Regions from separate parts of the Cronobacter turicensis genome, predicted to be linked through region 1. Evidence: predicted binding sites of a transcription regulator. Region 1 holds the regulator's gene; each other region holds the start of a gene.
The links. The regulator CRP, encoded in region 1, controls carbon source genes, mostly activating them, when cyclic AMP is high. The targets are predictions, from matches to a motif close to ATGTGANNNNNNTCACAT.
Positions count from the first base shown of each region.

Region 2: cdd (cytidine deaminase) is a predicted target of CRP. The motif match lies at 1,158-1,175, and genes of this name have one in related genera.
Region 3: AB8W27_RS06135 (YfcZ/YiiS family protein) is a predicted target of CRP. The motif match lies at 940-957, and genes of this name have one in related genera.
Region 4: AB8W27_RS03115 (2-hydroxycarboxylate transporter family protein) is a predicted target of CRP. The motif match lies at 768-785, and genes of this name have one in related genera.

Region 1 is NZ_CP165997.1:348,150-350,351, reverse strand. Features, by position in the region: gene AB8W27_RS01615 (phosphoribulokinase) at 1-202, shown strand, start outside; gene AB8W27_RS01610 (OsmC family protein) at 250-654, opposite strand; gene crp (cAMP-activated global transcriptional regulator CRP) at 964-1,596, shown strand; gene AB8W27_RS01600 (YccS/YhfK family putative transporter) at 1,659-2,202, shown strand, end outside.
Region 2 is NZ_CP165997.1:1,433,218-1,435,419, forward strand. Features, by position in the region: gene sanA (outer membrane permeability protein SanA) at 1-90, opposite strand, end outside; gene cdd (cytidine deaminase) at 215-1,099, opposite strand; gene AB8W27_RS06870 (CidB/LrgB family autolysis modulator) at 1,229-1,924, opposite strand; gene AB8W27_RS06875 (CidA/LrgA family protein) at 1,921-2,202, opposite strand, start outside.
Region 3 is NZ_CP165997.1:1,267,029-1,269,230, forward strand. Features, by position in the region: gene fadL (long-chain fatty acid transporter FadL) at 1-690, opposite strand, end outside; gene AB8W27_RS06135 (YfcZ/YiiS family protein) at 1,049-1,333, shown strand; gene fadI (acetyl-CoA C-acyltransferase FadI) at 1,501-2,202, shown strand, end outside.
Region 4 is NZ_CP165997.1:651,074-653,275, forward strand. Features, by position in the region: gene AB8W27_RS03110 (sensor histidine kinase) at 1-506, opposite strand, end outside; gene AB8W27_RS03115 (2-hydroxycarboxylate transporter family protein) at 845-2,202, shown strand, end outside.

The sequences.
Region 1 (2,202 bases):
GTCGCTCGATGAGAGTTTCGTGGTGATTCACTTCCGCAATCTGGACAATATCGATTACCCCTGGCTGCTGGCGATGCTACAGGGCTCGTTTATCTCGCACATCAATACGCTGGTGGTGCCGGGCGGCAAGATGGGGCTGGCGATGGAGCTTATTATGCTGCCGCTGGTGCAGCGGCTGATGGAAGGGAAACAGATAGCGTGACAGAATGGCCCGGTGGCGCTGCGCCTGCCGGGCCGCCCGCCGTCACATCACGCGTCGATCACTTCGTAAGAATGGGTGATGTTGACCCCTTTGCCGAGCATCAGCGCCACTGAACAGTACTTCTCCGCCGACAGATCCACCGCGCGCGACACTGCCGCGTCTTTCAGATCTTTACCCGTCACCACAAAGTGCAGATTGATATGCGTGAACAGACGCGGAGCCTCTTCGCGACGCTCTGAGGTCAGCTTCACTTCGCAGTCGGTCACGTCGTGACGGCCTTTTTGCAGAATAGAGACCACATCAATGGCGCTGCAGCCACCTGCCGCCATTAAGACCATTTCCATCGGGCTCGGCGCTTTGTCGCCGGAGTTGCCGTCCATCAGGATCTGATGCCCCGAAGCGGACTCGCCAAGGAAGGTTAAGCCTTCCACCCATTTCACTCGTGCATGCATGTTATTCGCTCCAGGCTATTCATTTTTCTGACAGATTACGCGCGCGCGTCATCAGAGGCAACGGAAGGCGACCTGCGTCAAGCTGAAACGAGACAACAGGAGACACCTGATAAAAGCTATGCTAAAACAGTCTGGATGCAGCGGCGATACATTGATGTTACGCATGGGTGCAGAGGAGAAGACAATTTATCGGCTGCGATGTCCACGGACAGCCAACTTCCCTGGAAGCGGGAAGATGATGATTGCAAAGCCAGACAGGGGTTACGCGCCCTGTCTTTGGAGCCAGTTTAAAACAGAGGATAACCGCGCATGGTGCTTGGCAAACCGCAAACAGACCCGACTCTTGAATGGTTCTTGTCTCATTGCCACATTCATAAGTATCCATCTAAGAGCACGCTGATTCACCAGGGTGAAAAAGCGGAGACGCTGTATTACATCGTCAAAGGCTCAGTGGCAGTGCTGATCAAAGATGAAGAGGGCAAGGAGATGATCCTCTCGTACCTGAATCAGGGAGACTTCATCGGCGAACTGGGTTTGTTCGAGGAAGGTCAGGAACGCAGCGCCTGGGTTCGCGCTAAAACTGCCTGTGAAGTGGCTGAAATCTCCTACAAAAAATTCCGTCAGCTGATTCAGGTTAACCCGGATATTCTGATGCGTCTCTCCTCGCAGATGGCTCGCCGCCTGCAAGTCACCTCAGAGAAAGTGGGCAACCTCGCCTTCCTGGACGTGACCGGCCGCATCGCTCAGACGCTGCTGAACCTGGCGAAACAGCCGGACGCGATGACCCATCCGGACGGAATGCAGATTAAAATCACGCGTCAGGAAATCGGCCAGATTGTCGGCTGCTCCCGCGAAACCGTTGGCCGCATTCTGAAAATGCTCGAAGATCAGAACCTGATCTCCGCCCACGGTAAAACTATTGTGGTTTACGGTACCCGCTAAAAAATCAAAAAACGGCGTGTCGCTTCGGTAACACGCCGTTTTTGTATCTATACTTCTCCCCTATGTGGCGTCGTCTTATCTATCACCCTGAAATTAATTACGCTTTACGGCAAACGCTGATCTTAAGCCTGCCGGTGGCGGTCGGGTTGATGCTGGGCCATCTCCAACAAGGGTTGCTGTTTTCACTCGTCCCCGCCTGCTGCAATATTGCCGGTCTCGATACCCCGCACAAACGCTTCTTCAAACGCTTGATCATCGGCGCCTCGCTGTTTGCGCTGAGCAGCCTGGCGGTACAGTTTCTGCTGTTACAGGCCATCCCGCTGCCGCTTATTCTGCTGATGCTGGCGCTGCTGCTGGGCGTGACGGCGGAGATAAGCCCCCTGCATGCGCGCCTGCTGCCCGCGTCGCTTATCGCGGCCATCTTCACGTTAAGCCTCGCCGGGAATATGCCCGTCTGGGAGCCGATGCTGCTCTACGTTCTCGGCACGCTCTGGTATGGCGCGTTTAACGGTTTCTGGTTCTGGCTGTGGCGTGAACAGCCGCTGCGTGAATCGTTAAGCCTGATTTATAAAAGCCTCGCCGACTACTGCGAAGCGAAATACAGCC
Region 2 (2,202 bases), 1.1 Mb from region 1:
TTTCCAGCTGATCCAGCGGTCGAGCAGCAGCGCTGTTAACAGCAGTACGCCAATCAGGGCCAGCAGGCTGTATAACAAACGCTTTAACATTCAGGCAGCTCGAAGCAAAAAGGAAAGAGATTCAAGGCTACTTTACCCGTCGGGCAAGAGCAAGAATCGAACGTCCGGTTGAAGCATTTTTCGTCACAGCGGGCAGGGCGCCCGCTGTGATATTTCAGGCGAGCGTAACCCGCTCAAGGCCGGTGAAGCCCAGCGCGTTCAGGGTCGCAGCGGTGGCATCACGCTGAACGATGGTCGCCTCGTTCAGTTCGGCAAGCGCGACGCGCTTGATATCCGCCCACGCGTAGCCGTTCAGGCTCAGCAGGTTCAGCGCAGCCTGCAAGGGCGGCAGCGAAGGGTTAAACGCCGCGTTTTCGGCATAGCTGCCGGTAAAGACCGCGCTGTCCCGGGTTTCAATCGCGAGCCCGGAAGGCGACTGGCTGTAAGGCGCATGGCTGCGGTTAGCCGCGGCGATCGCCGCCTGAGCCAGCGCGTCGCCCTCAATCGCATAGCCATGATTTTCGGTATCAAAAATCAGCGTCTTAATATCAAGATCGCGCGGGCCGAAGGCGTCCGGCAGGTAATCGCCAAGCTGTGAAGGCGCGCGCCCCGGCAGATTAATGCGAAGGGTAAGCCCGCTGTTCAGCTCATTCATAAACTGACGGCAGTGGCCGCACGGCGTGTAGTTAACGGTAATGGCCGCAAGACCGGTTTCGCCGCGCATCCAGGCGTGGGTAATGGCGCTCTGCTCGGCGTGAATGGTCTGCTGCATCGCCGCGCCGCGAAACTCCATGTTGGCGCCAAAATAGAGGCTGCCGCTCAGGCCGCGGGCCACAGCGCCCACATTAAAATGAGAAATCTCAGTCTGCGCGCAGGCGGCGGCTAAAGGCAGCAGCGCGAAGGCCAGCGCGTCATCATCCAGACCGCTCTGGCGGCGAATGTCAGCGACCTGTTCAGCGTTCAGCATCGCCGGGAAATGAATATCGGCAATCAGCGGCGCCAGCGCGGCTTGCAGCGCTGCCGGCAGCTGTGCGAAGGCAGTTTTAAAACGTGGGTGCATGGCAAAGCCTCAAAATAGATAACCAGAACCGTAGTTTACGGCGCTCCTGAGGCTTTATATGTGATTTAACTCTCACTGGCTATGCAACAAATGAAATTTAGAATGAAAATGCGCGACATATCGCATGTTTTAGCGCCATATCGCCAGAATAAGCGGGAACAAAAAAGGCGCCAGCAGTGACGTGATAATGCCGCAGATCACCAGCGCCAGCGAACTGAACGCGCCTTCCTGGTAATCCAGCTCCGCGCAGCGCGCCGTACCCAGGGCGTGCGAGGCGGTGCCCATCGCGAGCCCGCGTGCGGATTTGGTTTTTATTCGCATCACATTCAGCACGGCATGGCCGAACACCGCGCCGAGAATACCCACGAAAATCACGCAAACGGCGCTGATGGCAGGAATGCCGCCGAGGCTTCCGCCCACGGCCATCGCAATCGGCGTGGTCACGGATTTCGGCAGCACCGATGCCGCGATCTCCGGGCTGGCGCCCATTAACAGCGCAACAGAGGTGCCGGTGACCATCGCCACCACGCTCCCGGCGAAACAAATCGTGATAATCGATTTCCAGCGCGCGCGGATCTGGTGCAGCTGTTCATACAGCGGGAACGCCAGGGCCACCACGGCGGGTTGCAGTAAATCATTCAGAATGCGGCTGCCCTGAAAATAGCGCTCATAAGGAATATGCGCCAGCATCAGAAAAGGGATCAACACCACCATGCAGACCAGCAGCGGATTGAGCAACGGGCTTTTGAGACGCGCGGCAAGCTTACGGGCGGCGAAAAACACCAGCAGCGTCAGCGGCAGCGACCACCAGATATTCTGGATCATTTCTCACGGCTCCTTTCCTGGCCTACCACTTTGCGCTCGCCGTGCGCCAGATGCGCGCTCCAGCTCACCACCATAAACACCACCAGCGTACTGATAAAGCAGGAGACCACCACCGGGCCGAACTGCGCCTGCAGCACGTCGAAATATTGCATCACGCCAATACCCACCGGCACAAACAGCAGCGCCATATAACGGATCAGTAGATTGCAGGCGGGCTGAACCCACTTTGCAGGCAGGATCTGAAAGGCGAGCAGCACAAAAAGAATCAGCATGCCGAT
Region 3 (2,202 bases), 920 kb from region 1:
AATACCGGCGTTCCAGCCAAAGCCCCACTCGTCGCCTTTCAGATAGGAGATTTGCGTATCAGCGGGAATACCTGCAACGGTCGGAGCTAACGCAGGCGGGACACGGCCAGAGCCTGCAAGGATGGGGCCCAGGTCGCCCGCATAACGCTCGATTTTGGCGCGCGCATACACAGCGTCGAAGCCTACACCGAAGCTCCAGTGGTCATCGAGGCGATACGCGCCGCTGAGGTTCAGGTTCAGCGTTTCGAGGTCGGTTTTGCCGCCGACGGAACCTGCGGTGTAGCCATTGTTATATTCGGTGGCGAGACCGTAGTTGGAGGTGACGGACGCGCCCCAGCCAAACTGCTCGTTAATCGGCGCGACAAAGTGCAGGTTCGGCACCCAGGCGGTCGGCGCGATGTTATCGGCGTCCAGGCTGCGGCCCGTACGGGATTGACCAGACACATTCACATCCGGGTCGACGAAAATCGCCCCGCCGGAGAAAGTCGGGCGATCAAACATGGTAATCAGCGCCGGGTTACGGCTGACGTTGCCTGCGTCATCCGCCATAGCGCCTTCACCGGAATAGGCGCGGCCCAGACCGGAGGCAGAGAATTCGTTTAACTGGAAACCTGCGGACCAGGCCTGAGAAGACACGATTGCCACTGCGACTGCTAAAGCAGATTTGGTAAACAGGGTTTTCTGGCGCATGACCATAACCTCATCCATTTATTTTTATTCAAATAATGTTACGTGACGTAACAGGAGCGCGGAGTGTAGGGTCTGAGGTACGGCAGGGAAATCAGACCAGTGGCGAGAGTATAGGTCCGACCAGCAGAGATGTTGCAAGTATGTTTATAAGTTTTTTCAATTGTGATCTAAGAAACGCGATCCGTTTAGCAAAATTTCGGGGTGCGACAATTCATCAATCTGGTGATTATTGCGTTAGATCATTTTTAAGTGTGATTTCGGTCACTTATGGGCGCAAACCGGAAGAACAGGTAGAGAGGTCTCGGGTCGGGGCGTAAAATAGACGTATCCCTTTTCAGTAAATACAGAGGAAATCACCATGACCAAATGCAGTGCTGATGAAACCCCGGTTTGCTGCTGTATTGATGTTGGCACCATTATAGATAACACCGACTGCGTCGCCTCTTACAGCCGCGTATTCGCAAACCGCGCCGACGCCGACGCCACCCTGGCGGCACTCACCGCCAGAGCGCGTGAAGTCGAGTCCGAGCCATGCCAGATAACCCCGCGCTTTACTGAAGAAGCCGACGGCGTGCGTCTGGACATCGATTTTGTTTTCGCCTGCCAGGCCGAAACCGTTATTTTCCAGTTGAGCCTGCGTTAATCCTGCCGCTTACGCCCCGGTCTCGCCGGGGCGCATTTCTTGTTACGTAATTCGTGTTTTGCCTCGCAATTTTTCCTTTATGTGATTGGCTGAATGTAAAATTCTGGTTAAAACTGTTATCAGGTCAGACCACTTAATACATTTTTAGCCTTTTACAGGGGAACGTTATGAGTCAGGCACTACCGCTGGTCACCCGTCAGGGGGATCGCATTGCCATTGTCAGTGGATTGCGCACGCCTTTCGCCCGTCAGGCGACGGCGTACCACGGCGTTCCGGCGGTCGATCTCGGTAAAATGGTGGTCGGCGAACTGCTGGCCCGCAGCGAAATTCCGCCTGACGTGATTGAACAGCTCGTCTTCGGTCAGGTGGTGCAAATGCCGGAGGCGCCAAACATCGCGCGCGAAATTGTGCTTGGCACCGGCATGAGCGTCCATACCGACGCCTACAGCGTCAGCCGCGCCTGCGCCACCAGTTTTCAGGCGGTGGCGAACGTCGCAGAAAGCCTGATGGCGGGCACTATTCGCGCCGGGATCGCCGGCGGGGCCGATTCTTCCTCCGTACTGCCGATAGGCGTCAGTAAAAAACTGGCGCGCACGCTGGTGGATGCGAACAAAGCCCGCACTGCCGGGCAGCGACTGAAACTTTTCTCGCGCCTGCGTTTGCGCGATCTGCTGCCGGTACCGCCCGCCGTGGCGGAATATTCCACCGGGCTTCGCATGGGCGATACCGCCGAGCAGATGGCGAAAACGCATGGCATCACCCGCGAACAACAGGACGCGCTGGCGCATCGCTCGCACCAGCTGGCGGCCCAGGCGTGGGCGGAGGGCAAATTGCGTGAAGAAGTGATGACCGCTTACACGCCGCCATAC
Region 4 (2,202 bases), 300 kb from region 1:
ACCACTTTGCCAAGCGTAATGGTGTCGAGATAGCTGGTCAGATAGCCGACCGAGACAACGCCGATGACGTTACCCTGCTCGTCAAAAATCGGCGCTTTGCTGCGCAGCGACACCCCAAGCCCGCCCCGGCGAATGCTGGTAATGGTTTTGCCTTCCAGGACTTCCTGATTATCGCCGCCGATAAGCGGCGTGCCGATGCGGTCATGAAAGACAGAATGAAACAGGTGCAGACCTTTCTCATCGCCAATAACCATAAAGCTGGCGTCGCTGTGACGCGCCATGCCCGTCATAAAGGTATTAATCGCCGGAATATTACGTTGCCTGACGGCTTCGCGTAATGACGGAATGAGAGAAATCTCTTCCGCCTGTATTCTCGCGCGGCTGCTCATCTCCTGATAAAGCTGGCGGCTGACGTCGAGATAATAATAAACGCCGAGCGCCGTAAACAATACGGAGAAGAATATGATGAGATGAATAAATAACTTAATACGAAAGGAAAACTTCATCATTCATTGGCGCGCCGGAATGCAAACAGTAGAGAACTGTACCATTTTTTCAGGCGCTTACCGGAACGGCGCCTGAAACTTGTGATCCCCTGCACATGGCATAGCGCGCGGCGGTAACTGTTTACCCGCGTTACGTTTTTAGGCCGAAAAAAGGCCGCGCTGAATAAACGCCATAAAAACCACGCCTGTAAATTATGCGTGGATCACATCGTGTTAATTAAAACCATAAACGCCATAGGTGCCATTAAATTACCGGTATTGATTCGGCCTTCCTCACAAATTGTAAGGGTAACCTCTTTTAGGCTTAACGGGAAATATAACTACGGAGCTTAATAACAATGAGCACAACCGATGATTCTTACGTTGTACCCCGCACCCCGTCTGATACGAAGCCAATATCACTGAAAGAAAAGTGGTGGCATATCATGGATTCCTGGAAAATCGGGATTATTCCACTGCCGCTGTTTGTCCTCTCCGGCGCGCTTATCGCCATTGACTGCCTGGGCGGCAAACTGCCGAGCGATATCGTGGTGATGGTCGCCACGCTCGCGTTCTTCGGCTTCGCCTGCGGCGAGTTCGGCAAGCGCCTGCCGGTGGTCGGCAAAATGGGCGCGGCGGCGATTTGCGCCACCTTCATCCCCTCCGCGCTGGTCTATTACGGCTGGCTGCCGGATGTGGTCGTGGAATCCACCACCAAATTCTATAAATCCACCAACATTCTCTATCTCTACATCTGCTGCATTATCGTCGGCAGCATCATGAGCATGAACCGCACCACGCTGATTCAGGGCTTTCTGCGCATTTTCTTCCCGATGCTGTGCGGCGAAATCGTCGGCATGCTGGTGGGGATGGGCGTGGGCATCGCGCTGGGCATGGATCCGTTCCAGATCTTCTTCTTCCTGATCCTGCCTATCATGGCGGGCGGCGTGGGCGAAGGGGCGATCCCGCTTTCCATCGGTTACGCGACGCTGCTGCATATGGATCAGGGCGTGGCGCTGGGCCGCGTGCTGCCTATCGTTATGCTCGGCAGCCTTACCGCGATTATCATCGCCGGTTGCCTTAATCAGCTTGGCAAACGCTACCCGCACCTGACCGGCGAAGGCGAACTGATGCCGGATCGCGGCGACAAACCGCAAACCCAGACGCTGGCCACCGCCTTTAGCGGCAAGGCTGACGTCACCACTATTGCCTCCGGCGCGCTGCTGGCGGTCCTGCTCTACATGCTCGGTATGCTCGGCCATAAACTGACTGGCCTGCCTGCGCCGGTTGGCATGCTGTTTATCGCGGTCTTTATCAAGCTGGCGCATGGCGTTTCTCCGCGCCTGCTGGAAGGCTCGCAGGTGGTCTACAAATTCTTCCAGATCTCAGTCACCTACCCGATCCTCTTCGCCGTCGGCGTGGCGATCACCCCGTGGGAAGAGCTGATGCACGCCTTTACGCTCAACAACCTGCTGGTGATTGTCAGCACCGTGTCGGCGCTGGTGGCGACGGGCTTTTTCGTCGGCAAGAAAATCGGCATGCATCCGATTGATGTGGCCATCGTCTCCTGTTGCCAGAGCGGGCAGGGCGGTACTGGCGACGTCGCCATTCTTACTGCGGGCAACCGCATGACCTTAATGCCTTTCGCTCAGATTGCCACCCGCATCGGCGGCGCGATTAACGTCTCGCTCTCCCTGCTGGTGCTGAGCAATTTCCT